DNA from 3 places in the Pseudomonas sp. TE3911 genome. Region 3 is predicted to be linked to each of the others. Evidence: riboswitches for the same ligand, from Rfam matches in the RefSeq annotation. Region 3 holds a riboswitch; each other region holds the start of a gene.
What was found. Region 3 has a riboswitch for cobalamin ahead of cobW (cobalamin biosynthesis protein CobW). Riboswitches for the same ligand answer to the same signal wherever they lie in the genome.

Region 1 (9,674 bases), 1.6 Mb from region 3:
GTGAAAGTACGTCCTGTGCTGAACGTGTGTCCTTTGGTGAAAGTGCTTTCTGTAGTGAGCGGGCTTGCCCCGCGCTGGGCTGCGCAGCGGCCCTAAAACCAGGCACTGCGGTTTTTCTGAGAGATTGGGGTGGCTTTATTGGGGCCGCTGCGCAGCCCAGCGCGGGGCAAGCCCGCTCACCACAAAAGGCTCATCGGTCACATAACGCCCATCTGCGTGGAAGTGCTGTCTGTGGTGAAAGTACTTGCTATGGAGGAAGAGCTTTATGTGCTGAAAGTGCTCTCTGTGGTGAGCGGGCTTGCCCCGCGCTGGGCTGCGCAGCAGCCCTAAAACCAGGCACTGCGGTTTTTCTGCGAAATTGCGGTGGCTTTATTGGGGCTGCTTCGCAGCCCAGCGCGGGGCAAGCCCGCTCACCACAAAAGGCTCATCGGTCACTTAACGTCCATCTGCGGTGCTCACCGAGCGCCTCAGTTAGAACGCAACCGCAGTATCTGCGCTCCATCAAACGGGTCCGTCAGGTAATGCCCCTGCACACCGAACGTCTCCTGCAACCGCTGCGGTGTCAGCACGTCCAGCGGTGTGCCCAGCGCCACCAATTGTCCGTGATCGAGCACCGCCAATCGATCACAGGTCAGGGCCTGATTAAGGTCATGCAGCGCGATCAGCGTCGTCACCGGTAACCCTTGCACACCCTTCAAGATTGCCAGTTGATGTTGAATATCCAGGTGATTGGTCGGCTCATCCAACAGCAGAATCTGTGGCCGTTGCGCCAAGGCGCGGGCGATGTGCACACGTTGGCGTTCGCCGCCGGAGAGGCTGCGCCAGGCGCGTTGGCTCAGGTGGGTGGCGTCCACATCGTGCAGGGCCTGGCACACGATGGCGTCGTCCTCGCGTGACCACGGGCTCAGCGCCGACAACCATGGCGTGCGCCCCAACGCCACGGCGTCGAATACGCGGATGGCGTCGTCGGTGTCGGCCTGTTGCTCCACCACTGCCAGCTGTTGCGCGATGGCGCGGCGGGACAGGTCGCCCAAACGGGTGCCCCCAAGCCTTACCTCACCAGAGGCGGGTGTTCGCAACCCCGCCAGCAGTTTGAGCAAGGTGGATTTACCGGAGCCGTTCGGGCCGACAATCCCCAAGGTTTCCCCCAACTGCACCTCAAGATGAATATCCCGTAGCAACTCGGCATCGCGCACTTTGAAACCCAGGCCCGTACAACTGAGCACTTTCATCGCGCATTCCTCCGCCCGATCAGGATCAACGCGAACACCGGCGCGCCGACCAGGGCAGTGACCACGCCCACAGGAATCACTTGGCCTTTGATCAAGGTGCGCGACAGCACATCCGCCGCGATCAAAAACAGCGCGCCGCCCAAGGCGCTGGCTGGCAGCAACCGCGAGTGCCCGGTGCCCAGCAACAGGCGCACCGCATGGGGGATCACCAGGCCGACAAAGCCAATGGAGCCGACAATCGACACCATCACCGCCGTCACCAACGCCGCGCAGCCCACCAGCACAAATTGCACGCGGCGCACCGGAATGCCGAGGGACGCCGCCGAGTCACTGCCGAAGGTAAACGCATCCAGCGCACGCCGATGCCACAAGCACACCGCCAAGCCGGCAACCGCCACCGGCACCGCCAGCCACACCGAAGGCCAGCGCACACCGCTGAGGTTGCCCAGCAGCCAGAACATGATGCCGCGGGCCTGCTCGGAGCTGGCCGACTTGGTAATGAGAAACGCGGTCAGGGCATTGAACATCTGCGAACCGGCAATGCCCGCGAGGATGATCTGGCCGGTACCGCTCATAGAGCCGCTGGCCCGCGCGAGCAAGATCACCAGGGCAAACGCCGCCATGGCCCCGACAAACGCGCCGGCCGACAGTGAAATCAACCCGCCGCCCACGCCCATCAGCGCCACCAACACCGCGCCGGTGGAGGCGCCGGCGCTGATACCCAGCAGATAGGGATCGGCCAGCGGGTTGCGCAGCAACGACTGCAAGATCACCCCACAGGTGGCCAGCCCCGCACCGCACGCGGCAGCGACCAGGGCGCGCGTCAGGCGGTAGTTCCACACCACGCCTTCGTCGATTGGATCGAGCAGATAGCCGGCGTTCCACAGCTTATTGGCGAGCACTTGAAGCACCACCTGCGGATCGATGGACGTTTCGCCGATGGCCACGCCCGCGAGTAGGGCGGCTGAAAGCAGGGTCAGGGCGAGCAGGGTGCGGATCACGCTTTTACTCATTTGCGCAGGTCGTAGCCGTCGATGGCGCCGGCCAGCTGTTCAAGGCCATCGAACGTGCGGAGGCTGGCCTGCAACGCCAGGGCGTCGAGGATGATGATGCGGTTGTGTTTGACGGCGTCCATGTTGCGCGTGACCGGGTCGCTGCGCAGGAAGGCGAGTTTCTTTTCATGGTCGTCGGCAGGGTAGCGGCGACGGTCCATGCGGGCGATCACCAGGAACGTCGGGTTGGCCTTGGCGATGGTTTCCCAGCCAACGGCGGGCCACTCTTCATCGGACTGCACCACGTTGTGCAGGCCGAGGGTTTCGAGCATGAATTCGGGGATGCCCTTGTGGCCCGCCACGTACGGGTCGCTGGCTATCTCGGAACTGGAGAACCACACCAGCGCGCTGGCTTGCTTGAGGCCTTTACTCTGCGCCGTGGCAACGGACTTGGCCAGGCGCGCCTTGAGGTCGTCGTTCAGCTGTTGGCCGCGCGCCTGCACGTCGAAAATCTCGGCCAGTTGGCTGATGCTCTTGTAGAGGGTCTCGATGCGGAACGGCTCTAGCCGCGTGCCGTCGGCGCCCACCAGATTGTCCTTGCCTTCGCAGTCGGAAGGCAGCAGGTAGGTGGGGATCTTCAACTCGTGGAATTGCTCACGGGTGCCCACCACGCCTTGCGGGCCGACCACCCATTCCAGCTCGGCAGCCACCAGTTGCGGGCGTTTGGCGATCACGGCTTCAAAGCTTGGCTCGTTGTTGGCCAGGCGTTCGATTTTGTCGTTCTGCGCCTGGTACTGGGGCAGCACACTGTTGAACCACAGCGAGGTGCCGACCACTTTGTCGCCGACGCCCAGGGCATACAGCATTTCGGTGGCGGCCTGGCCGATGGTCACGCTGCGTGCGGGGGCTTGCGGGAAGGTCACGGCGCTGCCGCAGTTTTGGACCGTCAGCGGGTAGTGAGTGGGCGCCGCTTGAGCCAGGGCACAGAAACCCAGACCGGTGATCAGGGCAGTAACGCGTGGCAGCATGGGGCGATCTCCGTGTGAACCGTAGGTGAAGCAGGGGCAGTACGGCTCGGAAATACGCCCTTGAACGCTGCCGGTCGGGCAGGCAAGGATGTCCTTCCCGGACACCCCGCCGGTTAGTGATTGTGCTGGGCCGGCAGGTCTCCTGACTGATGCGTCTTCGCCACGCTCCAGCCTTCCCGGACGAGGTCCAGTGGCGTTAAGGAGCAGGCTCGGCACCTAAAGTTGCGGGGGCAGTTTCGATTGACGCCGCGGGCGGCGTTTCGAATTCCCTATTAGTCCCATGGGGGAACCGGCGGCGCTATGGTAGTTGATTCAGCCTCGCAGAGGGAGGCTGAGCTTCAGTTTGCGTGCCGGTGGCGCGATCTTCGATGTCGCGCCAAGTGATGGGGTCTATCGTTAAAAAGTCGCTAGGACGTTCGCGCCTCGCAAAAAGGAGGCGGCCAATGTGTGTTCGTCAGTAGCTTCGCAATCCGTTTTTTGCTTGATCCCGCCTAAATGCGCGATCAGATCGCTCACCACAACACGGCCACCTGCCATGAAAGGCCCGCTGCGCAGCCGGGGTTATTTTCGATCCAGCCACACCGTCTGCGCATTGCAGAACTCGCGAACGCCGAAGTGCGACAGCTCGCGACCGAATCCACTTTTCTTCACGCCGCCAAACGCCACCCGTGGGTCGGAGACGCTGAAGGCGTTGATGAAGATCCCGCCGGTTTCCAGCTGATTGGCGATATCCCGTGCTTTCGCTGCGTCAGTGGTGAAGATGCTCGCGGTGAGGCCGAACTCGCTGTCATTGGCCAGGGCCACCGCGTGGTCGGCGTCGCGGGCGGTGATGATCGAGGCCACGGGGCCGAACAGTTCCTGTTTGAACGAGGTCATCTGGTCGGTGACGTTGGCGAGTACGGTGGGCTCGTAGTAGTTGCCGTCGCCTGTGACTTTATGGCCGCCGAGCAACAGGGTCGCGCCTTCCTCCAGGGTGGCCTGGACCTGACCGTGCAACTCGTCGCGCAGGTCGAAGCGGGCCATTGGGCCAATGTAGGTGGCAACTGATGTGGGATCGCCCATCACCAGGGCACGGCTGGCTTCGACGAACTTGGCCGTGAAGGCTTCCACAACACCGGCTTCGATGATCAAGCGCTTGGCGGCGGCGCAGACTTGGCCACTGTTCTGGAAGCGGCCGATGAGCGCGGCTTGCACGGCGGCGTCGAGGTCGGCGTCGTTGAGCACGATGAACGGGTCGGAGCCGCCCAGTTCCAGCACGCTTTTTTTCAACGCTGCACCGGCCTGGGAGCCGATAGCGATGCCGGCGCGCACGCTGCCGGTGAGGGTCACGGCGGCAATACGTGGGTCCGCGATGGCTTTGGACACGCCCTCGGGGGTGACGTTGATCACTTCGAATAAGCCTTCAGCAAAGCCGGCTTTACGGAACGCTTGTTGGATCAGGTAGGCGCTGCCCATCACATTCGGCGCGTGTTTGAGCACGTAAGTGTTGCCGGCGAGCATGGTTGGCACGGCGCCGCGCAGTACCTGCCATACAGGGAAGTTCCACGGCATTACGGCGAGAATCGGGCCCAGCGGGCGGTATTCGATGTGGGCGGTGCCGTTGTCGACCAGGGTCGGTTCCGGGGCGAGCATGGCCGGGCCTTGGGCTGCGTACCATTCACTCAGTTGCGCGCATTTTTCGACTTCGGCACGTGCCTGGGCGATGGGTTTGCCCATTTCCAGAGTGATCATCTGCGCCATGGCTTCGGCTTGCTCGCGCAAGGCGGCGGCCAGGGCTAACAGCAGCTCGGCGCGCTGGCTCACCGGCTGGCGGCGCCAGGTGCGGAAGGCGCTGGTGGCGCGGTCGAGGGCGGCATCCAGCTGCGCTGTTGTTTCGTAGGGATAGTTGCCGACGGTTTGGCCGTTGGCGGGGTTGATCGATAAGGCGTGGGTGTTCGCGTTCATGGCACCGTCCTGTGTACGTTGGGAATGGAGGTCAGCGTACGGGGCTGGATCTTTTCTGGAAACTGAATAATATTAAGCAATACGTTCACGAATGGAGAATGAATTGGATCTCGTGCAACTGGAAATCTTCAAGGCCGTCGCCGAACAAGGCAGCATCAGCGCCGCCGCGCAGTTGATTCATCGGGTGCCGTCAAACTTGACCACGCGGATCAAGCAACTGGAGCAGGATCTGGGCGTGGAGCTGTTTATCCGCGAGAAGAGCCGACTGCGCCTGTCGCCGGCGGGTTGGAATTTCCTCGGTTACGCGCGGCGCATTCTCGATCTGGTGCAAGAGGCCCGCGCGACGGTGGCGGGGGAAGAACCTCAGGGGGCGTTTGCCCTCGGCTCCCTGGAAAGCACGGCGGCGGTGCGTATCCCGGCGTTGCTGGCGGCGTATAACCAGAAGCACACCAAGGTCGAACTGGACCTGAGCACCGGGCCGTCGGGCACCATGATCGAAGGGGTATTGTCGGGGCGCCTGACCGCCGCGTTTGTCGACGGGCCGGTGCTGCATTCGACCCTGGAGGGCGTGGCGGTGTTTGAGGAGGAGATGGTGGTGATCGCGCCACTGCACCATGCGCCGATCAGCCGGGGGCAGGACGTAAATGGCGAGAACATCTATACGTTCCGCTCGAACTGCTCGTACCGGCATCACTTTGAACGCTGGTTCTCACAGGACGGCGCGGTGCCGGGCAAGATCTTCGAGATTGAGTCCTACCACGGCATGCTCGCCTGCGTCAGCGCCGGTGCTGGGCTGGCGCTGATGCCGCGCAGTATGTTGGAAAGCATGCCCGGGTTCGCTGCGGTGAGTGTGTGGCCGCTGATGGACAGCTTTCGCTTGCTGAACACTTGGTTGATCTGGCGGCGGGGGACTGTTTCGCAGAGTTTGAACAGCTTTGTGAAGTTGCTGGAAGAGCGCGGGCTGGTAGCCGCCTGAATCCACTGTGGGAGGGGATAAGTCCCGTCCCACCTGTTTTTTTATCAGCCGCCGAACTGGAAGGTGCCCATGGCGAGTTTCGCCATGATTGCTGTCGCACCCAGCTGCACCAGCCACAACGCCAAACCACCAAGGAATACACCGAGGGCCACCTGCAACACCAAACTCTTCTGCCGCTTCACCTGCGGCGCGCGTGGGGTGTAGTCGTGCAGTTCGTCGCGGTCGGCGCGCAGGTCCAAGTCGTCGTTTCTCATAGAGCTCTCACAGCAAAGGGGCGGTCAGGGTTCAGTCTAGGGGCTGGACACAAAAAAGGGGAAACCATGGCTTCCCCTTCTGTGCAACGCTAGCAGGTTTACAGCACCTGAACGATTGCCTGTGTGACCGCAGCAATGTTCGACTGGTTCAACGCCGCCACACAGATACGCCCGGTATCCAGCGCGTAGATACCAAACTCGCTGCGCAGGCGGGTGACTTGCTCAACGGTCAGACCGGAGTAGGAGAACATCCCACGCTGGCGACCGACGAAGCTGAAGTCGTGGCCCGGCGCAGCCTTGGCCAGTTCGGCAACCATCTGCTCACGCATGCCACGGATGCGCAGGCGCATCTCGGCCAGTTCGGCTTCCCACTGGGCGCGCAGTTCAGGGCTGTTCAACACGGCGGCAACGATCGCTGCGCCGTGGGTTGGCGGGTTGGAGTAGTTGGTGCGGATCACGCGCTTGACCTGGGACAGGATGCGCGCGCTTTCTTCCTTGGAGTCGCCGACGATGGACAGCGCGCCCACACGTTCGCCGTACAGGGAGAACGACTTGGAGAACGAGCTGGAGACAAAGAAGGTCAAGCCCGATTCCGCGAACAGGCGCACAGCGGCGGCGTCTTCGTGGATGCCATCGCCAAAGCCCTGGTAGGCCATGTCGAGGAACGGCACCAGGTTCTTGGCCTTGACCACGTCCAGCACGTTTTGCCAGTCGGCCGGGCTCAGGTCGACGCCGGTCGGGTTGTGGCAGCAGGCGTGCAGCACCACGATGGACTGCGGCGGCAGGGCGTTGAGGTCTTCGAGCAGGCCGGCGCGGTTCACGTCGTGGGTGGCGGCGTCGTAGTAGCGGTAGTTCTGCACCGGGAAACCAGCGGTTTCGAACAGCGCACGGTGGTTTTCCCAGCTCGGGTCGCTGATGGCGACGACGGCGTCTGGCAGCAGTTGCTTGAGGAAATCAGCGCCGATCTTCAGGGCGCCAGTGCCACCAACGGCCTGGACGGTCACGACACGACCAGCTTCGAGCAATGGCGAGTCGTTCCCGAACAGCAGGGTTTGAACGGCCTTGTCATAGGCGGCGATACCGTCGATCGGCAAGTAGCCACGGGCGGCGTGTTGCGCCACGCGAATGGCTTCCGCTTCGGCAACGGCACGCAAGAGTGGAATCTTCCCCTCCTCGTTGCAGTAAACGCCTACGCCAAGGTTGACCTTGGTGGTTCGTGTGTCGGCGTTGAATGCTTCGTTGAGGCCCAGGATAGGATCGCGTGGTGCCATTTCGACAGCGGAGAACAGGCTCATTTTTGCGGCAGCTCTATGGGGGAAGGGAGGGACGTGTCGCGCTCCAGCCGAATGCACTAGAGCGGTGCACAAACGGGGAGCTAGTATAGAGGCCATCACGGCTGAGGGCGACAACCGAAACGGCTTTTCGGCCAAGTTTTTCGGTTTATTTGCTGACCGTTAGTCTTATTGCAACGTCGATCCCAGATGGCAGGCAGGACGATTGCCTTGAAACCCGTCACATTCGCCACCACTTCTATGGCTATCATGGTTTTTTCCTACTGCTCGCTCTGAAAGTTCGCGGGTGGTGGTCTATTTCTTCCCCGACGGGTTTACAGTCCGGGGTGACTTCAAGAGGTACGTTATGTCGGATTTCCAACTAGTCACCCGCTTTGAACCCGCTGGCGATCAGCCAGAAGCCATTCGCCAGATGGTCGAAGGCATCGAGGCCGGCCTGGCTCACCAGACGCTGCTCGGGGTGACCGGTTCAGGCAAGACTTTCAGCATTGCCAACGTGATCGCACAGATCAACCGGCCCACCTTAGTGCTGGCGCCAAACAAGACCCTGGCCGCGCAGCTCTACGGCGAGTTCAAGGCGTTCTTCCCGAATAACGCAGTGGAATACTTCGTTTCCTACTACGACTACTACCAGCCTGAAGCTTATGTGCCGTCTTCCGACACCTTTATCGAGAAGGATGCGTCGATCAATGACCATATCGAGCAGATGCGGCTGTCGGCGACCAAGGCGCTGCTGGAGCGCAAGGACGCGATCATTGTCACCACGGTGTCGTGTATCTACGGCCTGGGCAGCCCGGAAGCATATTTAAAGATGGTGCTGCACGTGGACCGTGGCGACAAACTCGACCAGCGGGAGTTGTTGCGCCGCCTGACGAGTTTGCAGTACACCCGCAACGACATGGACTTTGCCCGCGCCACCTTCCGCGTGCGCGGCGACGTGATCGATATTTACCCGGCCGAATCCGATCTGGAAGCGATCCGCATCGAGCTGTTCGACGATGAAGTGGAGAGCCTCTCAGCCTTCGACCCGTTGACCGGCGAGGTCATCCGCAAGCTGCCGCGCTTCACCTTCTATCCGAAAAGTCACTACGTGACCCCGCGTGAAACCCTGATGGGTGCCATCGAGGGCATCAAGGTGGAGTTGGCCGAGCGCCTGGAATACCTGCGGGCCAATAACAAACTGGTGGAAGCCCAGCGTCTTGAGCAGCGCACCCGGTTTGACTTGGAGATGATCCTGGAGCTGGGCTACTGCAACGGCATCGAAAACTACTCGCGCTACCTCTCGGGTCGCGAATCCGGCGCGCCGCCGCCGACGCTCTATGACTACCTGCCCGATGACGCGCTGCTGGTGATCGACGAATCCCATGTCAGCGTGCCGCAAGTGGGCGCTATGTATAAGGGCGACCGCTCACGTAAAGAGACGTTGGTGGAGTACGGTTTCCGGCTGCCGTCGGCACTGGATAACCGGCCGATGCGCTTCGACGAGTGGGAGGCTATTAGCCCGCAGACCATTTTTGTGTCGGCCACACCGGGTAACTATGAGGCCGAGCATGCCGGCCGCGTTATTGAGCAACTGGTGCGTCCGACCGGCCTGGTGGACCCGGAAATTGAAATCCGCCCGGCGCTGACCCAGGTCGATGACCTGCTGTCCGAGATCAATAAGCGTGTCGCTCTGGAAGAGCGGGTGCTGGTCACCACGCTGACCAAGCGCATGTCCGAAGACTTGACCGACTATCTGGCCGACCACGGCGTGCGGGTGCGCTATCTGCACTCGGATATCGACACCGTGGAGCGCGTTGAGATCATCCGTGATCTGCGCCTGGGTACCTTTGATGTGTTGGTAGGCATCAACCTGCTGCGCGAAGGCTTGGACATGCCGGAAGTGTCGCTGGTGGCGATCCTCGATGCGGACAAGGAGGGCTTTCTGCGCTCCGAACGCTCGCTGATCCAGACCAT
Region 2 (9,674 bases), 1.9 Mb from region 3:
TGATCTGTATCCGATGCTCGGGATTGTCGCGGTGTTCATGGTCGGCCAGGCCCTTGAGGGCATGGTGCTGACGCCGTTGTTGGTGGGTGACCGGATCGGTCTGCACCCGGTGGCGGTAATCTTTGCGATCCTGGCGGGGGGCGAGCTGTTTGGCTTTACCGGCATCTTGCTGGCATTGCCGGTGGCGGCGGTGATCATGGTGCTGGTGCGCCATATGCACGATTTGTACAAGGATTCGGATGTGTACACGGGCGTCGAAGACCCCGACCTGTAACCGCTGCTTCATAAACCCGGCTTCGGCCGGGTTTGTTGTTTATGGGGGGATGGCGTCAAACAATCCGCGTAAAACCGGCAAGTTAACGCAAACCTTTGATTTTGCTTGTGGTCTGCTGCATTGTGCGCCCCGCGTCACGGGTATAAACTTTGCAAACTTTACACAGAGGCCACTAGCGGTTCGATGGGAGCCGTTCAGTCAGCATGAAACCGATTCAGCTGCCCTTAGGTGTGCGTCTGCGTGATGACGCCACCTTTATCAATTACTACCCAGGCGCCAATGCCGCTGCACTCGGCTATGTCGAGCGGCTCTGCGAAGCCGACGCCGGGTGGACTGAAAGCCTGATCTATCTGTGGGGCAAGCACGGCGTGGGGCGTACTCACCTGTTGCAGGCCGCCTGCTTGCGCTTCGAGCAAATGGGCGAGCCGGCGGTGTACCTGCCTTTGGCTGAATTGATGGACCGCGGTATCGGGATCTTCGACAACCTTGAGCAATACGAGCTGGTATGCCTGGATGACCTACAGGCGATTGCTGGCAAGGCCGATTGGGAAGAGGCGCTGTTTCATCTGTTCAACCGCCTGCGAGACAGCGGACGGCGCTTGTTGATTGCTGCCTCCACATCGCCCCGCGAGTTGCCCGTCAAACTGGCCGACCTCAAGTCGCGCCTTACCCTGGCGCTGATCTTCCAGATGCGCCCGCTCTCCGACGAAGACAAATTGCGCGCCCTGCAACTGCGTGCTTCTCGCCGCGGCCTGCACCTCACCGACGAAGTCGGACACTTTATCCTCACCCGTGGCACTCGCAGCATGAGTGCGTTGTTCGATTTGCTCGAACAGCTCGATCAAGCCTCTTTGCAGGCCCAGCGTAAACTGACCATTCCCTTTCTCAAAGAAACCCTCGGCTGGTAGCAACCCCTTTGTTTGCAGGGGTTTTGGCAAATTCCAGGCGTCAGAAAACCCGCGTTTGAGCCGGTTTGGCCACGCGAAAGGCGCTTATAGGGTGTTAAGGGCTTAGATGTCATAGTCCAAACAGGAAGTCACATAGATCACGATTGAATTTGCAAATCGATGTGATAGAGGGCATAGTCTCGGCTTCTTTACACATCAGCCACGGTCGTGCCCATGCTAAATCGCTTCGCACCCCTCGTGCCTCTCGCACTCGTTACCCTGTTGTTTGGTTGCGCCTCCCACCCTCAGCAGGTGGTTGAGCAGCAAAAGCCTCAACAACATTCCCAGGCAAAATTTGTTGCAGCGCAGTCTTCCACTGTCTATGAGGAAGAAGTTGCAACAGAGAAAGAACTGGCCGATTTCTCCGGCAGCAAGCCTTATCAGCTTCCAGTTCTGGCCGACAGCATTCTCGAACGCGGCATGTCCCTGATCGGTACCCGTTACCGTTTTGGCGGTACTTCCGAAGCCGGTTTCGACTGCAGCGGTTTCATCGGCTATCTGTTTCGTGAAGAAGCTGGCATGAACTTGCCACGCTCCACTCGCGAAATGATCAACGTGAACGCACCGTTGGTCGCGCGCAACAACCTCAAGCCCGGTGATCTGCTTTTCTTCAGTACTGCAGGTCGTGGTCGTGTCAGTCACGCCGGTATTTACCTGGGTGATAACCAGTTTATCCACTCCAGCAGCCGTCGCAGTGGCGGTGTCCGAGTCGACAACCTGGGCGACAGTTACTGGAGCAAAACCTTCATCGAAGCCAAGCGTGCACTCGCCATGGCCCCGACGACCGTTACCGCTAGCAAGTAAACTTAAAGTGATACTTGAAGTTTGACGTGTAAGCGCTAGAATCCCTGGACATTGTTGTAATCCGTTCGCGCGAGCCTTGCTTGCGCGTTCTGGTTTTCAGCGTTCGGCAGCGAAAGCCGCATCCAGATCAGGATTGTTCTGCACATGTCGACGTCAGCCCGCCTAGTTCTTCTCGTTTGCGCCGCGCTGCTCAGCGCCTGCGCCAGCCGTCCGCCGCCTGCTCCTGTCGCGGCCAAGCCCAAGCCGGTATTCAACTACGCCACCCAGAATTTCTCGCCTGCTGCCGAAGACGTGCTCTTCCGTGCGCTGGGCCTGGTCGGCACGCCTTATCGCTGGGGCGGCAACACGCCGGACTCGGGCTTTGATTGCAGTGGCCTGATCGGCTTTGTGTTCCGTGACGCCGCCGGCATTTCCCTGCCACGCACTACCCGTGAGCTGATCGTGATGCGCGCTCAGGACGTGAGTGAGCAGAACCTGCAAACAGGTGACCTGCTGTTCTTCGCCACCGGTGGTGGTTCGCAGGTCAGCCATGCTGGGATCTATGTGGGCGAGGGCCGCTTTGTCCATGCGCCGCAAACCGGCGGTACGGTGAAGCTCGATACCCTGTCCAAGGCGTATTGGCAGAATGCCTATCTGAGCGCCAAGCGGGTATTGCCAGCAAACCTGGCACGTAATCCCTGAACCCAATACCTAACTAAATGTGGGAGGGGGCTTGCCCCCGATAGCGAAGTATCAGTCACAGTATCTGTGCCTGACCCACTGCTATCGGGAGCAAGCCCCCTCCCACATTGGTTTTGTGATGCTTCTGGGGGCGTTTATTTGGCCGCCGACACCCGCCATACCTTGTTCCCCACGTCATCCGCCACCAGCAAGTCCCCTTGCTGATCAATCACCACGCCCACTGGGCGGCCCATGGCTTTCTCATCTTTATCGAGGAAGCCGGTCAGCACGTCCACCGGCTGACCTTTAGGCTGGCCTGCCTCGAATGGCACGAAAATCACCTTGTAGCCGCTGTGCGGCTTGCGATTCCACGAGCCATGCTGGCCGATGAATGCGCCGTTGCTGAACGGCGCCGGGAGTTTGCTGCCCTCGGCGAACGTCAGGCCCAAAGAAGCGGTGTGCGGCCCTACGGCGTAGTCCGGCGCAATGGCCTTGGCGACCAGGTCCGGGTTCTGCGGCGTGACGCGCACATCCACATGCTGGCCGTAATAGCTGAACGGCCAGCCATAGAAACCGCCGTCCTTGACCGAGGTGATGTAGTCCGGCACCAGGTCGCTGCCGATCTCGTCGCGCTCGTTCACCGCTGTCCACAGCTTGCCGCTCTGCGGTTCCCAAGCCATACCATTGGGGTTGCGCAGGCCGGAGGCGAAAATACGGTGCTGGCCGCTGGCGCGGTCGACTTCCCAGATCGCGGCACGCCCCTGTTCCGCCTCCAGGCCGTTTTCACCGACATTGCTGTTTGAGCCGACGCTCACGTACAGCTTGCTGCCATCCTTGCTGGCCACCACGTTTTTCGTCCAGTGATGGTTCAGCGGACCGCCTGGCAAGTCGACCACCTTGGAGCCTTGGGCCTTGATGGCAGTTTCGCCTGGCTGATAGGGGAAACGCAGCAGCTTGTCCGAGTCGGCCACATACAGGTCGTTTCCGACCAGGGTCATACCGAACGGCGAATTGAGGTTTTCCAGGAACACCGTACGTGTTTCGGCGACGCCGTCGTGGTCGGCATCGCGCAATAGAGTGATACGGTTCGGGCTCGGCACCCCGGCGCCGGCACGTCCCATGACCTTCTCCATGACCCAGCCGCGTATGCCCTTGGCGTCATCCGGTTTGGGCGGTGCGTTGGTTTCCGCCACCAGCACATCGCCATTGGGCAACACATACAGCCAGCGCGGGTGGTCGAGGCCCTCGGCGAACGCGGCCACTTGGGTGCCGGGGGCTGCCGTTGGCTTCGCGCCATCTGGCCAGCCGATGGCTGGAGCGATGTTGACGGTAGGGATCAGCGTTTTGTTCGGTTCCGGCAGTCGGGGCGAGGGGCCGGTGCCGTCGGAAACCTTCAGGGTTGAGCTTTCTCCGCACGCCGCGAGGGTGCCGGCAAGCATGATTAACAGGGCGAGTCTGGTTTTATGCATGGTGTTCTCCTTGATACCTGTAAGGGTAGAGGAGGGCGGTGGTGCGATGGTTCAAGTACTCGACTAGCTTTCATTGACGCTCCACCCCCAACCCACTAACCTTCGCCGCTTGTTCCAGGTGCTCTGTGACCCGTGGGTCGACAGAGTGAAACAGGGAAGCCGGTGAGTGAGCGCGCTTGTACACAGCGCCGCCGCAATTCCGGCGCTGCCCCCGCAACGGTAAATGAGTCAAGACGCTGCTTTTGCCACTGTATCGCGTGCGATATGGGAAGGCGCAGCGTTGGCCTGCTTGCTCTCTACAAGAGCTGCGCCACTCATGAGCCCGGAGACCGGCCTGGATCATCCAACAGCATCACGGTGGGCGATGCTTGGCTGTCTGTTTTTTCTTTTTCCTGCCCGCCGTTTTTGTCCAGCCCCAACGGAGAGCTGCCATGACCGATACCCCCGACCGCGACGAACGCCACTTGGCGCGCATGCTGCGCAAAAAAGCCGTGATCGACGAGCGCATCGCCAACTCCCCTAACGAATGCGGCTTGCTGCTGGTACTCACCGGCAACGGCAAAGGCAAGAGCAGCTCGGCGTTTGGGATGCTCGCTCGCGCCATGGGCCATGGGATGCAATGCGGTGTGGTGCAGTTCATCAAGGGGCGTAACAGCACTGGCGAAGAGTTGTTTTTCCGCCGCTTCCCCGAGCAAGTGCGTTTCCACGTCATGGGCGAAGGCTTTACCTGGGAAACCCAGGACCGCCAGCGCGATATCGCCGCCGCCGAGGCAGCCTGGGCGGTATCCCGCGAACTGCTGCAAGACCCAACCATCGGCCTGGTGGTGCTGGACGAGCTGAACATAGCCCTCAAGCACGGCTACCTCGACCTGGACCAAGTGCTCAGCGACCTGCAAGCCCGCCCGCCGATGCAACACGTGGTGGTCACTGGCCGTGGCGCTAAGCCGGAGCTGATCGAGATGGGCGACACCGTCACCGAAATGGGCATGCTCAAACACGCATTCCAGGCCGGTATCAAGGCACAGAAGGGCGTCGAACTTTGAATCAGCCCCGTCATTGCCCGGCCGTATTGATCGCCGCACCGGCGTCCGGCCAAGGCAAAACTACCGTCACCGCCGCCCTGGCCCGTTTGCACCGCAATCTGGGACGTAGGGTGCGCGTGTTCAAATGCGGTCCGGACTTTCTGGACCCGATGATCCACGAACGCGCCAGCGGTGCGCCGGTGTATCAATTGGATATGTGGATGGTGGGCGAGCAGGAAAGTCGCCGCCTGCTGTGGGAAGCGGCGGGGGAGGCCGACCTGATCCTGATCGAAGGCGTGATGGGTCTGTTCGACGGCACGCCCTCCAGTGCCGACCTGGCGCGGCACTTCGGCGTGCCGGTGCTGGGCGTGATTGATGGCACCGCCATGGCCCAAACCTTTGGTGCTCTGGCGCTAGGCCTTGCGCGCTACCAGCCGGATCTACCGTTCGCGGGCGTGTTGGCCAACCGCGTCGGCACGTTGCGTCATGCGCAATTGCTCGAAGGTAGCCTCACTGAAGGCCTGCGCTGGTACGGCGCGCTGTCCCGCGAGACGGGAATCGAGCTGCCGAGCCGTCATCTGGGCCTGGTTCAAGCCAGCGAACTGAATGACCTCGATGCACGCCTGGACGCCGCCGCCCAAGCCTTGGGCAGCAGTTGCGAAGTCGCTTTACCGCCGCCCGTGACCTTCGCCGCGCCTGAAGTGATCGAAGCTGAGCCGTTGTTGGCCGGTGTCCGCATTGCCGTGGCCCGCGACGAAGCCTTCGCCTTCACCTACGGCGCCAGTCTTGACCTGTTGCGGGCGATGGGCGCTGAGCTGACATTTTTCTCCCCGATCCACGATCGCGAATTACCTGACGCCGACAGTCTGTATCTGCCTGGTGGCTACCCGGAACTGCACCACCAGGCGTTGTCGGAAAATACTCCGATGCTCGACGCCATCCGTGCTCACCATGCGGCGGGTAAGCCGTTGCTCGCTGAGTGTGGCGGCATGCTCTACCTGCTGAACTCCCTCACCGACGTCGACGGCAACCGCGCCGAACTGCTCGGCCTGTTGCAGGGTGATGCAGTGATGCAAAAGAAACTGGCGGCCCTGGCGCTGCAAAGCGTCGAATTGCCGGAAGGCGTACTGCGCGGCCATACCTATCACCACTCCCTGACCAGCACCGAATGGCAACCGATTGCCCGTGGTTTGAGCCCCAATGGTGGGCGCGGGGCCGAAGCGGTCTACCGACAGGGGCGGATGACGGCCTCTTACGTGCACTTCTACTTTCCGTCGAATCCGGCTGCTGTGGCCGCATTGTTTTTACCCACGATAGCGCCATGACTGACAACGCCTTCCCCCAGGCCGACCGCGATGCCGTTTACCGCGCCATTGCCGAACGCCGCGACATGCGTCACTTCAGCGGTGGCACTGTCGCCCCTGAATTGCTCCACCGCCTGCTTCAGGCCGCGCATCAGGCGCCGAGTGTCGGCCTCATGCAGCCCTGGCGTTTTATCCGCATCAGCGACCGCCACCTGCGCGGGCAGATCCAGCAACTGGTGGAAGAAGAGCGCGTGCGCACAGCCGAGGCCCTTGGCGAGCGCACCGATGAGTTCATGAGGCTTAAGGTCGAAGGCATCAATGACTGTGCCGAAGTACTGGTGGCGGCATTGATGGATGATCGCGAGCGCCATATTTTCGGCCGGCGCACCTTGCCGGAGATGGACATGGCCTCGCTGTCCTGCGCGATCCAGAATCTGTGGCTGGCCGCTCGCGTGGAAGGCCTTGGCATGGGCTGGGTCTCGTTGTTTGAGCCCCAGGCCCTGGCCGATTTGCTGGGCCTGCCGCCCGGCGCAAAACCTCTGGCTGTGTTGTGCCTGGGGCCGGTCGTCGAGTTCTATCCGGCACCGATGTTGCAGCTCGAAGGCTGGACCGAACCGCGTCCGCTGAGTGACATGTTGTTTGAGAATACGTGGAGAGTAAGTCAATGAGTGTGGCCTTGCTGTGTGTCGCTGCAGTGGCGTTGGATGCGCTACTGGGCGAGCCCAGGCGCTGGCATCCGCTGGTGGCGTTCGGCAATTTTGCCGGGCGCATCGAGCAACGTTTCAACAGTGGCGGCCGTGGCTGGCGCAGTCACGGTGTGACGGCGTGGTTTATCGCCGTGGTGCCGTTGACGCTGCTGGCCACCGCGTTGTCGTGGGCGCCTTATATCGGCTGGGTGTTGGAGATTCTGGCGTTGTACTGCGCCCTCGGTATGCGCAGCCTCGGCGAGCATGTGATGCCGGTGGCCCAGGCGTTGCGCAGCGATGACCTGGATGAAGCCCGCACGCGGGTGAGTTACCTGGTGAGCCGCCAGACCAGCGAGCTGGATCGCACCGAAGTCGCCCGCGCCGCCACCGAATCGGTATTGGAAAACGGCAGCGATGCGATATTCGCCGCGCTGTTCTGGTTCGTGGTCGCTGGCGTACCGGGCGTGGTGCTCTACCGATTGAGCAACACCCTTGATGCCATGTGGGGCTATCGCAACGAGCGCTTCGAGCGCTTCGGCTGGGCCGCAGCGAAAATCGACGACGTGCTCAACTACATTCCGGCACGCCTGGTGGCCTTGACCTACGCCGTGCTCGGCAAAACCCGCCTGGCCCTCAAATGCTGGCGCACCCAGGGCCCGACCTGGGACAGCCCCAACGCCGGGCCGGTGATGGCTGCCGGCGCAGGCGCCTTGGGTGTTGAATTGGGTGGTGCTGCGATTTATCACGGCGAAGTACACCAGCGTCCGCCATTGGGCGAAGGCCCGGCGGCGGATGCCGACTCCATCGACCGAGGCTGGCAACTGGTGCAGCGCGGCGTATGGTTGTGGCTGCTGATCCTATGTGCGGGGGCGCAATTCTATGCTTGAACACGGTGGCCGACTGCGTAAAGCATCCATTCAATACGGGATTGCCGAGGCCGACTGGCTTGACCTGTCCAGCGGTCTCGCGCCTTGGCCCTGGCCGATCCCGCCGATCCCGCTGCGTGCCTGGGCACGATTGCCAGAGACCGACGACGGCTTGGAACAGGCTGCCAGCGAGTACTACGGGGCCGCGCATTTATTGCCGGTGCCCGGTTCCCAGGCGGCGATCCAGTTGCTGCCGCGCCTGCGCCGATCCGGCAAAGTCGGCGTGCTGTCGCCTTGCTATGCCGAGCATGCCGAAGCCTGGCGCCGCGCCGGGTATGTGGTGCGCGAGGTGCAGGAACAGGAAGTCGACTTCTTCCTCGATAGCCTCGACGTTTTGGTGGTGGTCAATCCCAACAATCCTACAGGCCAGAGCCTGACTCCCCAGCGCCTGCTGGACTGGCACACACGGCTGGCCCAGCGCGGCGGCTGGCTGGTGGTGGACGAAGCGTTTATGGACGTGACGCCGGAGTTGAGTTTGGCAGGCCAGGCTCATCAGGTCGGTCTGATTGTGTTGCGCTCGTTCGGCAAGTTCTTCGGCCTGGCCGGCGTGCGTCTGGGATTTGTGCTGGCCGAACGCAAGTTGCTCAAGTTGCTCGCTGAACAGGTCGGGCCTTGGGCCGTCAGCGGACCGACACGCGTGTTGGGGCAAGTGTGCCTGCGCGACACTGCCGGGCATACCCGTCAGCGGGCGCGTTGCGTCGAGGCTGGCGAGCGATTGTTCACGCTGCTTGAGCGCCACGGATTTCAGCCTCAGGGCGGCTGCGCGTTGTTCCAATGGCTGATCACCCCGCACGCCGAACGCATGCACGAATTCATGGCCCAGCGCGGCATCCTGCTGCGCCTGTTCGTCCACGACAGCAGCCTGCGCTTCGGCCTGCCCGACACCGAGGCCGATTGGTTGCGCCTCGACGCCGCACTGGCCGCCTATAAGGATGCTTCATGAGTACGCTGATGGTGCAAGGCACCACGTCCGACGCCGGCAAAAGTACGCTGGTGACCGCGCTGTGCCGCTGGCTGGTGCGCCAGGGCGTCGCAGTGGTGCCGTTCAAGCCGCAGAACATGGCGCTCAACAGTGCCGTGACGGCCGAAGGCGGCGAGATCGGCCGCGCCCAGGCGGTGCAGGCCCAGGCAGCTAATCTGGCGCCCCACACTGACATGAACCCGGTGTTGCTCAAACCCAACAGCGACACCGGTTCCCAAGTGATCATCCACGGCCGCGCCGTGACCACCATGAACGCCGTGGCCTATCACGACTACAAAGCCATCGCCATGCAGGCAGTGCTGGCCTCCCACGCACGGTTGAGCGAAGCCTATCCGGTGGTGATGGTGGAAGGCGCAGGCTCCCCGGCGGAGATCAACCTGCGCGCCAATGACATTGCCAACATGGGCTTCGCCGAAGCCGTTGACTGCCCAGTGTTGCTGATCGCCGACATCAATCGCGGCGGTGTGTTTGCCCATCTGGTCGGCACCTTGGAATTGCTTTCGCCCACCGAACAAGAGCGGGTCAAGGGCTTCGTCATCAACCGTTTTCGCGGCGATATCGCGCTGTTGCAACCCGGTTTGGATTGGCTGCAAGCACGCA
Region 3 (9,674 bases):
TCTCCAGTAACGCTGCGCAGGCCGCTACGGCGGTGACGCCAGGAATGATCTGGAATGGAATGCCCAATTCCCGCAAAAGGCGGATCTGCTCGCCGATCGCTCCGTAAAGGCTCGGATCCCCGGAGTGCACGCGCGCCACGTCCTGGCCTTTGGCGTGTGCGGTCTTGATCAAGTCGATGATCTGTTCAAGGTGCAGTTCGGCGCTGTTGACCACGTGTTCTGCCTGATGACCTTCCAATACCGCCGCAGGCACCAGCGAACCGGCATAAATGATCACCGGGCAACTACGGATCAGCCGCTGGCCTTTGACGGTAATCAATTCCGGGTCGCCGGGGCCGGCGCCGATGAAGTAGACGGTCATGGAGAATTCCTGTCAAAAAACGGGCGAGCATGAAGATTGCTCATGATCGGGGAGGGCGATTATCGGGGTTTTAACCGGCGCAGGCCAACGCAAAGGTGGCTTGGGCGGTTTTTTTGCGGGTGATGAGCAACTGGGCAGGCGCGCCGCCGAGCTGTTCAACAAGGGCCAGGGCGGCACTTTCGGCGATGCCGTAACACCCCGTGTGGGCGAACGCGACGTCGGACTTGTGGCTTAGCCGGTGTTCATAAATCGCCAGTTGCTCGGCGTTGAAGCACTCCAGCGGCAGGTTCAAGTGCCGTGCCAGAGCCAGTAAGCCTGGCTCGTCGTGTTTGCGGTCGATACTGGCCAGCGCGGTGATGCATTGGGGATCAATCCCTGCCTCGGCGAGAGCGGTATCAAACAGCGCCAGCAGGGTATGAACCTCACAACCCCGCTGGCAACCCAGGCCGACCACGTAGGTCATGCGGAGTATTGATCGTCGCGTTTGCGGCGGAACAGCCAGGCGCTGATCAGCCCCAGGGCCAGCCAGAATGCCACGTTGGTCAGTTGCGAAGCGATTTTGAACTGCGTTTCCAGGGCTTGCGGCGCGAGCATTGCGTGCACTTCCGGTTGCGGCGCGCCAATGACGTGCGGTACCGCGAGGATGGCAGCGCCCAGCACTTTCAGCAGCCAGTTGCGCCCGAACACGATCAGCGCAATCCCGGCAGCGGTGGAGGCCGCAGTGCCGATCCACCACGTCTGGCGCAGTGCCAGATCAGCGGCGGCGGTGCCCGGCAACTCGGGTGGCAGGCCCATCGTCGGCGCCAGCACGAAGGTTGCGTAACCGGCCAGGCCCCACAGCAGGCCCTGCGCCGTGCGGGTGGGGGCGCGCAATGTGTAGAGGCCGGCCAGCATCAGTGCAAAACCAACCGCCACCACCAAGTTGCCACCGGTGGTCGACAGCACGCGCTGCCAGCCATCTTCAGGCTCCCAGGCTTCGGCATCGTGGGTGTGGGCAGCAGCGCCGGCAGCGTGCTCATGCACCACTTCGGTTGCCGCCGGGGCTTTTTCAAAGGTTTCCGCCTGAAGAATCAGCGGGGCGACCCAAAAGCTTTGCAGCAGGGTCAGCAGCAGCGCGGCCAACAGGCCGGTGAAACCTGCGGTTTGCGCAATACGCTTGATCATGTCGGCAGGTCTCAGTGGCACGGGAACGCGGCGCTGTGGCGGGTATCGTGGGCAGCGTTGTGCACCGCCTCGATATGCGAGAAACCGGCGAAATACACCAGACACGCGCCGAGGATCGACGCGCCGATGGCGGCGGTCAGGCGTTGGCTCAAGGTAGAGGTGCTGCTGGCGGAGTGCGAAGTGCTGCTGATGATCGACATGGCGCGTCCCTTTCAGGTGTCTGGATGAAACGAGCGCATGAAAACCCCGCGAGCCAGGCACGCAGAGTTCCGAACAGCGCCCGCCCACCGCGGGTTTGTTATCTGATTTTTCGGGCCGGTCTCCGGGCTTGCGAGGGACACTGGGTCTATAAAGCATCGCCTTCCCATGCCTTACAGGCACAGTGGATCTGACGCTTCACTCGCTTACCGTTGCGGGGGCAGCACCGGACTGGTCATGGTAGCCATGATTTACCGGTTTCCCGTTTCACCCTGTGAAGGGCACCCGAAACAAGGCATGTAGGAAAGCATGCAGAGCGACGGTAGTCAAATTCACCGAGCCCCTGTAGCCTTGCACCTTCGAGGTTCTTCGGCCCAGGCCGAAGCTAAGAAGGGAACGCGGTTCAATCCGCGGCTGCCCCCGCAACTGTGAAGGGTTCATCCGACTGCCACGCCACTGCCATCAACGGCGGGAAGGCGCAGCCGGCGCCGGTCTAGCGACCCGCAAGCCCTAAGCCAGGAGACCTGCCTCGCAACCGATTTTCTAATTCAACCGGGCGGGGTGATCCGGTGACGAAATCCGCTTCTGCGCCGCGCCGCAGGGCCTATCGTCCCGTATGCCCGCCCCCAAGGGCATCCGATGAAAACACTGGCCAAACTCCCCGTCACTATCGTTACCGGCTTCCTCGGCTCGGGCAAAACCACCTTGCTGCGCCATATGCTCGACAACGCCCAGGGCCGTCGCATCGCCGTCATCGTCAATGAGTTCGGCGAGTTGGGCATTGATGGTGAAATCCTCAAGCAGTGCTCCATCGGTTGCACCGAAGAAGAAGCCAATGGCCGCGTGTACGAACTGGCCAACGGCTGCCTGTGCTGCACCGTGCAGGAAGAGTTCTTCCCGGTGATGCGCGAACTGGTCGCCCGTCGCGGCGACCTCGATCATATCCTCATCGAAACCTCGGGCCTGGCCCTGCCAAAACCGCTGGTGCAAGCCTTCCAGTGGCCGGAAATCCGCAGCGCCTGCACGGTTGACGCGGTGATCACCGTGGTCGACAGCCCGGCCGTGGCCGCCGGTACCTTTGCTGCGTTCCCCGATCAAGTGGACGCCCAGCGCAAACTCGACCCGAACCTGGACCATGAGTCGCCACTGCACGAGCTGTTCGCCGACCAATTGGCCAGCGCGGACCTGGTCATCCTCAACAAGGCCGATCTGATCAGCTCGGAAGACCTGGCCCGTGTGCGCCTGGAAGTCGCCGAAGAGCTGCCGCCAGCCGTCAAAATCATCGAAGCCAGCAGCGGTCGCGTGCCCCTGGACGTGTTGATTGGCCTGGGCGCCGGCTCCGAAGAGCATATCGACGGTCGTCATAGCCATCACGATCATCACCACGAAGGTGAAGACGATCACGACCACGATGCGTTTGATTCCATCTCCATCGACTTGCCCCAGGCCGACGAAGCGCTGCTGCTCGACGCATTGACTCAACTGGTCGTGCAACACGGCATCTTGCGTGTCAAAGGCTTCGCCGCGATCCCGAACAAGCCGATGCGCCTGTTGATCCAGGGCGTGGGCACCCGCTTTGACAAACACTTCGACCGCGCCTGGGGTGCTGACGAAGCACGCATCACGCGCCTGGTGCTGATCGGCCAGGACCTGGATGCGGTCGGCCTCGAAGCGCAACTGCGCGCCGCGCTCAGCGTTTAATCCATGCACCTGCTCAGGACTCAGCCCGGTGGTTTTGTCGCGGACGACAATATTGCCGACCTTGGACAAACCCCCGCCGAGCTGGTGATCCTGTGCAGCGGTGATTCCAGCCTGGCGCTGCTGGCCGAAGCGGCCCAGCAGTTGCCGGATGACTACCCGAGCCTGCGCCTGGCCAACCCGATGCAGGTGCAGAACCACGCTTCGGTCGACCTGTATGTCGATGAGGTGCTGCGCCACGCGAAGGTCATCCTGATTTCCCTGCACGGTGGCATCGGTTATTGGCGCTACGGCATCGAGCGCTTGGTGGAGTTGGCCGAGCGCGGTGTGCAGCTGATCCTGGTGCCGGGGGATGATCGCCCGGACCCGGAACTCAGCGGTCTCAGTACCGTCGGCGTCGAGGCGCGGGATCGCTTGTGGCAGTTTCTGCGCCAGGGCGGGCTGGGCAACGCGCTGGACTTTTATCGCTGCCTGGCCAGCGGCTATATGGGCCGCGACTACCCGTGGGCCGAGCCGCAAGCCTTGCCGCGTACGGCGATTTATCATCCCGGCAAAGCCAATGCTTGCCTGAGCGACTGGCAGGCAGATTGGCACGCCGACCATCCCGTGGCGGCGGTGCTGTTCTATCGCTCCCATTTGCAGGCGGCCAATACCGGTTTTATCGATGTGTTCTGCCAGCGCTTGCAGGCGGCGGGCCTCAACCCGTTGCCGATGGCGGTGGCCAGTTTGAAAGAGCCCGGCTGCCTCGCGGTGGTCGAGGATTTGCTGGATGACGTGCAGGCATCGGTGATTCTGAATACCACCGGTTTTGCCCAATCCAGCCCCGAAGCCCCGCATTTGCGGCCATTTCGCCGCAACATTCCGGTGATCCAGGCGATTTGCGCCCAGGACAACCAGCCCGGCTGGGAGGCCAGTGAACAAGGCCTGGGTCCGCGCGACCTGGCGATGCACATTGCCTTGCCGGAGCTGGACGGCCGCATTATCAGCCGGCCGATCAGCTTCAAAGACCTGGCCTGGCGCAGCGAACGCAGCCAGTCGGACGTGGTGTGCTACCGCGCAGCGCCCGAGCGTATGGATTTTGTCGCCGAGCTGGCGCGCCGTTGGGTCGAACTGGCGCGTGTGCCGAATGCGGATAAACGCATCGCGCTGATCCTTGCCAACTACCCGACCCGCGATGGCCGCATCGGCAACGGTGTGGGCCTGGACACCCCGGCGGCGGCGCTGAATATCCTGTGTGCGTTGCAAGCTGAAGGTTACCCGGTGCCAGCGGTACTGCCGGAAAGCGGCACCGCCTTGATCCACGACTTGCTGGGTGGCGTCACCAACGATCTGGACAGCCTCGACCTGCGCCCGTGCCATCAAAGCCTGGGCCTGGATGAGTACGAAGCGATGTTCAAGCGCCTGCCTGAAGCCAACCAGCGCGCCGTGCTGGAGCGCTGGGGCACGCCCCATAACGATCCGATGTTCCGCGATGGCCGCCTGATGGTCGCCGGCCTACGCCTGGGCCTGACGTTCGTCGGCATCCAGCCGGCGCGGGGTTACCAGGTGGACGCCAGTGCGGTGTACCACGACCCGGACCTGGTGCCGCCCCACGGCTATCTGGCGTTCTATTTCTGGTTACGCCACACCTATGGCGCCCATGGCGTCATCCATGTGGGCAAGCACGGTAATCTGGAATGGCTGCCAGGCAAGGGCGTGGGCCTGTCGGAACACTGCTGGCCTGACGCGATACTGGGGCCGCTGCCGAATATCTACCCCTTTATCGTCAACGACCCGGGCGAGGGCGCCCAGGCCAAGCGGCGCACCCAGGCAGTGATCATCGATCACCTGATGCCGCCGCTGACCCGCGCCGAAACCTACGGCCCGCTGCGTGACCTGGAGCTGTTGGCGGACGAGTATTACGAGGCCCAACTGCTCGACCCACGCCGTGCCCGTGAGCTGCAAAAAGACATCCTTAAGCTGGTGCGCGAAACCCGTATCGACCAGGAGCTTGAACTGGATGGCGACGCCGATGCGGCGATTTGGCTGCCGCGCCTGGACACCTACCTGTGTGATTTGAAGGAATCGCAGATCCGCGACGGCCTGCATATCTTCGGTGAATCGCCGCAAGGCCGTTTGCGCATTGATACGTTGCTGGCCTTGCTGCGCATCCCCCGAGGCGATGGCCGTGGCCCGCAATCGAGCTTGCTGCGCGTGTTGGCCAAGGCCTTTGGGCTGGGCTTCGACCCGCTGGACTGCGCCCTGGCCGAACCGTGGACTGGGCGCCGCCCGGCGGTGTTGCAGAGCATCGATGCGCAGGTGTGGCGCACCGCCGGCGACACCCGCGAGCGTCTGGAGTTGTACGCGGCGCGGCTGATCGAGCAGGCGTTGGAAGGCCCCCTTGAACAGTTGGAAGAACCCGGCTGGGAAGACGTGAAAGCGGTTATCGAAAGCCTGCGCATCGTCGTGGCACCACGCCTGGATGCCAGCGGCCCGGCGGAAATGCGCGGTTTGCTGGACGCCCTCGACGGTCGTTTCGTGCCGGCAGGTCCGAGCGGCGCGCCGAGTCGTGGGCGCTTGGATGTACTGCCCACCGGGCGCAATTTCTTCACCGTCGATGTGCGCAACCTGCCCACCACCACGGCTTGGCGCATCGGCTTCCAGTCGGCCAGCTTGCTTCTTGAGCGGCATTTGCAGGACCACGGCGATCATTTGCGCCAGTTGGGCCTGTCGGTCTGGGGCACCGCGACCATGCGCACCGGCGGCGATGATATCGCCCAGGCCATGGCGCTGATGGGCGTGCGCCCGGTGTGGGCCACCGGCAGCCAGCGGGTGGATGACTTTGAAATCCTGCCGGTCAGCCTGCTGGACCGCCCGCGTGTGGATGTGACGCTGCGGGTGTCCGGGTTTTTCCGCGATGCCTTCGCCAACCTGATCCGCTTGTTTGACGCGGCGGTGCAGGCGGTGGCGGCGTTGGACGAACCGGACGACATGAACCCACTGGCCGCCAAGGTGCGCAGCGAACGCGCGGCGTTACTGGCGTCTGGCCTGGATGAAGAGGCCGCGGCGAAACAGGCCGGCTGGCGCATTTTTGGCGCCAAGCCCGGTGCCTATGGCGCAGGCGTGCAGGGCGCGATCGATGGCCGCCTGTGGCAAAGCCGCGAGGACTTGGCCGAGGTCTACTTGAACTGGGGCGGCTACGCCTATGGCGGCGCCGACGAAGGCACCGCCGCCCGCGAGCAGTTCGCCCAGCGCCTGAGCCAGGTGCAGGCCGTGCTGCAAAACCAGGACAACCGCGAGCACGACCTGCTCGACTCCAACGATTACTACCAATTCCAGGGCGGCATGCTCGCCGCCGTGGAAACCCTGAGCGGCGATAAGGCTGCCAGCTATCACGGTGATCACAGCCAGCCGGACTTGCCGAAGATCCGCACTTTGAAGGAAGAGCTGAACCGGGTGATCCGTGCCCGCGCTGCCAACCCCAAGTGGATCGATGGGGTGAAGCGTCATGGCTATAAAGGTGCGTTTGAAATGGCCGCGACCGTGGACAATCTGTTCGCCTTCGACGCCACCACGGCGCTGATCGACGATCATCAATACGCCTTGCTCGCTGACGCCTACCTGCTCGACCCCGACACCCGCGCGTTTGTGCAGCAGCACAACCCAGCGGCGTTGCGGGACATGACCGAGCGCATGCTGGAGGCGCAACAGCGTGGCCTTTGGCAAGAGCCAGGGGCGTACCGTGAAGCGTTGGAAAATCTGTTGCTGGATATAGAAGAAGGCAGTTAGAGCGCGAGATGGGCCGTGGTGGCGGGCGGTGCTGTTGTGGTGAGCGGGCTTGCCCCGCGCTGGGCTGCGAAGCGGCCCCAAAACATAGCCCCGGAGCTGCCTGGCAGACTGCGGCGCTTCTATTGGGGCTGCTTCGCAGCCCAACGCGGGGCAAGCCCGCTCGCCACAAGAAGCGGGCTCGTGACAGGGTGATTACGTGTACAGCAGAATTTAAAGAGAGACCGGATGACCGATATTCCCCATTTCCCGCTGTCCGCCGTGGTCGGCGCCGACGACCTGAAACTGGCGCTATGCCTGACCGCCATCGACCCGAAGATCGGCGGTGTGCTGATCGAAGGCCCGCGTGGCATGGCCAAGTCCACACTGGCCCGTGGCCTGGCGGACCTGCTTGCCAGCGGTCAATTCGTCACCTTGCCGTTGGGTGCGACCGAGGAGCGCCTGGTCGGTACCCTGGACCTCGACGCTGCGCTGGGCGAGGGCCGCGCGCAGTTTTCCCCCGGCGTATTGGCCAAGGCCGATGGCGGCGTGTTGTACGTCGATGAAGTCAACTTGCTGGCCGACCACTTAGTGGACCTGTTGCTGGACGTGGCGGCCAGCGGCACCAATCTGATCGAGCGTGACGGCATCTCCCATCGCCATAGCGCGCGTTTTGTGCTGATCGGCACGATGAACCCGGAAGAGGGTGAGTTGCGTCCGCAGTTACTCGACCGTTTCGGTTTTAACGTGGCCTTGAGTGGGCAGACCTTGCCAGCCGAGCGTGGCCAGATCATTCGCCGTCGCCTGGATTTCGACAGCGATCCTGTCGCGTTCTGCACCCAGTGGGCCGAGCCCCAGGCGGCCTTGCGCGAGCGTTGCACCCAGGCTCGGGCGCGGCTCGACAGTATCGCGCTGGATGACCAGGCCCTGGCGCAGATTACCGAGCGTTGCTTTGCTGCGGGCGTCGACGGCTTGCGCGCGGACTTGGTCTGGCTGCGCGGCGCCAGGGCCCATGCGGCGTGGCGCGGCGCTGATGAAATTGCCGAGGAGGATATTGAAGCCGTGGCCGAGTTTGCCCTGCGCCACCGTCGCCAGGAACAGTCGCCGCCCGCCAGTCCGCCGCCTGAAGGCCAGTCGCCCAATTCCAGCGAGGCTTCGCCGGGTCAAGGCCAGTGGGGTGACATGCCCGCGCCGCCGCTGCCCACCGGCGCACGTCGCGAAGTACCCAGCTGGCCAAAAAAGCCCTAGGCATTCGCCCCCGACCTGACGCGGGGGCGGATGCCCGGCCCAAGGCAGGGCGACTGGACAGAGGCAGGCAGGGCAAGGCGCGCAGCGCGCAACAGGGTTCGATCAACTGGCCGGGCACCTTGCTTGGCGGCCGACCGCACTCCCGTGAGGATTTGCTGTTTCACCTGCGCAGCCGTTCTGCCCAGCAATTGTGGCTGGTGATTGTCGACGCATCGGCTTCTACTCGGCGGCATCACGCGTTGACCGATGCCAAGGGCTTGCTGGCCCAGCTATTTGATGACGCGTACCGACAACGGGCGCGCATGGCATTGCTGACCGCCAGCGGGCAGGCGCCCAAATGGCAGGTGCAGGGCTTGAAGGCCGCGAAAGGCTTGGCAGGCTGGCTGGATCAGCTCGGCGCGGGCGGTGGCACCCCATTGCTGGCCGCACTGACCGAGGCCGGGCAGTGGCTGACGGCGCGGCGTAGGTGTTATCCGGCTGAGGAGCAGCGTTTATTGGTGATCACCGATGGACGCCTCAAGGACATCGCCGCGTTGCCGTCGTTGGAGTGTTCAGGGTTGCTGGTGGATATCGAGCGCGGGCCAATCAGGCTGGGCCGGGCCGAGGCGCTGGCGGCCGGGTTGCAGTTGGATTATCGGCATATCGATAATTTGTAGTGGCGGTGTCGCCGCTATCGGGGGCAAGCCCCCTCCCACATTTGACCGAGTACACCCCTTTGGAATGCGGTCAGTGTGAGAGGGGGCTTGCCCCCGATGAGGCACTCACAGACACCACACACTCCATCAGCCAGCCCCCGGCACATTCGGCCAAAGATCCGCCACCAGGAATAACCGCTCGGCTTCCTCCCAATCCTCGCCGCTCTGCACCATGCGCACGAGCAACTGCGCGGGCGCCATCGGATTGAGCTCCCTCAGCCAATGCTGCATCTGTTCTTCACTCCACACTTCATCCGCCGAGTAGTGCGCCGGCGCCAGCCACGCATGCCGGGGCAATGGTTGCCAGCGACCTGGCGCGCTGGCGCTGACAAAATCCTGCCAATCATGCTGATGCAACCAGCGCCCCCGTAAATGCTGCGGATGGGCGCCGTGGGGCGCTTCGGCCAGTCCAGGCCAGGGATAGAGCAAATACCCGCCGAGCCACAAATGCGCATCGAACTGCTGGATATCCAGCGCCGCCAGTGCTTCGCGGCTTTCCGGACGTGCCGAAATAGGCAATTGATGCTGGGCAAGATGCGCCAACTTGCGGTCCAGTCGGTCATGGC

Region 1: linked by a shared signal. The riboswitch ahead of ACVWXD_RS05115 (ABC transporter substrate-binding protein) and the one ahead of cobW (cobalamin biosynthesis protein CobW) in region 3 are both predicted to bind cobalamin.
Region 2: linked by a shared signal. The riboswitch ahead of cobO (cob(I)yrinic acid a,c-diamide adenosyltransferase) and the one ahead of cobW (cobalamin biosynthesis protein CobW) in region 3 are both predicted to bind cobalamin.

The regions. Positions count from the first base shown of each region.
Region 1 is NZ_JBSSFP010000001.1:1,106,655-1,116,328, forward strand. Features, by position in the region: gene ACVWXD_RS05105 (ABC transporter ATP-binding protein) at 468-1,232, opposite strand; gene ACVWXD_RS05110 (FecCD family ABC transporter permease) at 1,229-2,245, opposite strand; gene ACVWXD_RS05115 (ABC transporter substrate-binding protein) at 2,242-3,252, opposite strand; cobalamin riboswitch at 3,368-3,561, opposite strand; gene ACVWXD_RS05120 (aldehyde dehydrogenase family protein) at 3,814-5,196, opposite strand; gene ptrR (putrescine utilization regulator PtrR) at 5,300-6,172, shown strand; gene ACVWXD_RS05130 (hypothetical protein) at 6,217-6,426, opposite strand; gene ACVWXD_RS05135 (amino acid aminotransferase) at 6,525-7,721, opposite strand; gene uvrB (excinuclease ABC subunit UvrB) at 8,065-9,674, shown strand, end outside.
Region 2 is NZ_JBSSFP010000001.1:785,834-795,507, forward strand. Features, by position in the region: gene ACVWXD_RS03655 (AI-2E family transporter) at 1-274, shown strand, start outside; gene hda (DnaA regulatory inactivator Hda) at 478-1,182, shown strand; gene ACVWXD_RS03665 (C40 family peptidase) at 1,396-2,025, shown strand; gene ACVWXD_RS03670 (C40 family peptidase) at 2,170-2,706, shown strand; gene ACVWXD_RS03675 (PQQ-dependent sugar dehydrogenase) at 2,841-4,154, opposite strand; cobalamin riboswitch at 4,254-4,506, shown strand; gene cobO (cob(I)yrinic acid a,c-diamide adenosyltransferase) at 4,586-5,197, shown strand; gene ACVWXD_RS03685 (cobyrinate a,c-diamide synthase) at 5,194-6,501, shown strand; gene bluB (5,6-dimethylbenzimidazole synthase) at 6,498-7,148, shown strand; gene cbiB (adenosylcobinamide-phosphate synthase CbiB) at 7,145-8,053, shown strand; gene cobD (threonine-phosphate decarboxylase CobD) at 8,046-9,035, shown strand; gene ACVWXD_RS03705 (cobyric acid synthase) at 9,032-9,674, shown strand, end outside.
Region 3 is NZ_JBSSFP010000001.1:2,694,901-2,704,574, reverse strand. Features, by position in the region: gene cobM (precorrin-4 C(11)-methyltransferase) at 1-361, opposite strand, end outside; gene ACVWXD_RS12345 (cobalamin biosynthesis protein) at 432-824, opposite strand; gene ACVWXD_RS12340 (CbtA family protein) at 821-1,525, opposite strand; gene ACVWXD_RS12335 (CbtB domain-containing protein) at 1,537-1,725, opposite strand; cobalamin riboswitch at 1,822-2,027, opposite strand; cobalamin riboswitch at 2,069-2,269, shown strand; gene cobW (cobalamin biosynthesis protein CobW) at 2,363-3,424, shown strand; gene cobN (cobaltochelatase subunit CobN) at 3,428-7,189, shown strand; gene ACVWXD_RS12320 (ATP-binding protein) at 7,415-8,413, shown strand; gene ACVWXD_RS12315 (vWA domain-containing protein) at 8,467-9,069, shown strand; gene ACVWXD_RS12310 (DUF1853 family protein) at 9,196-9,674, opposite strand, start outside.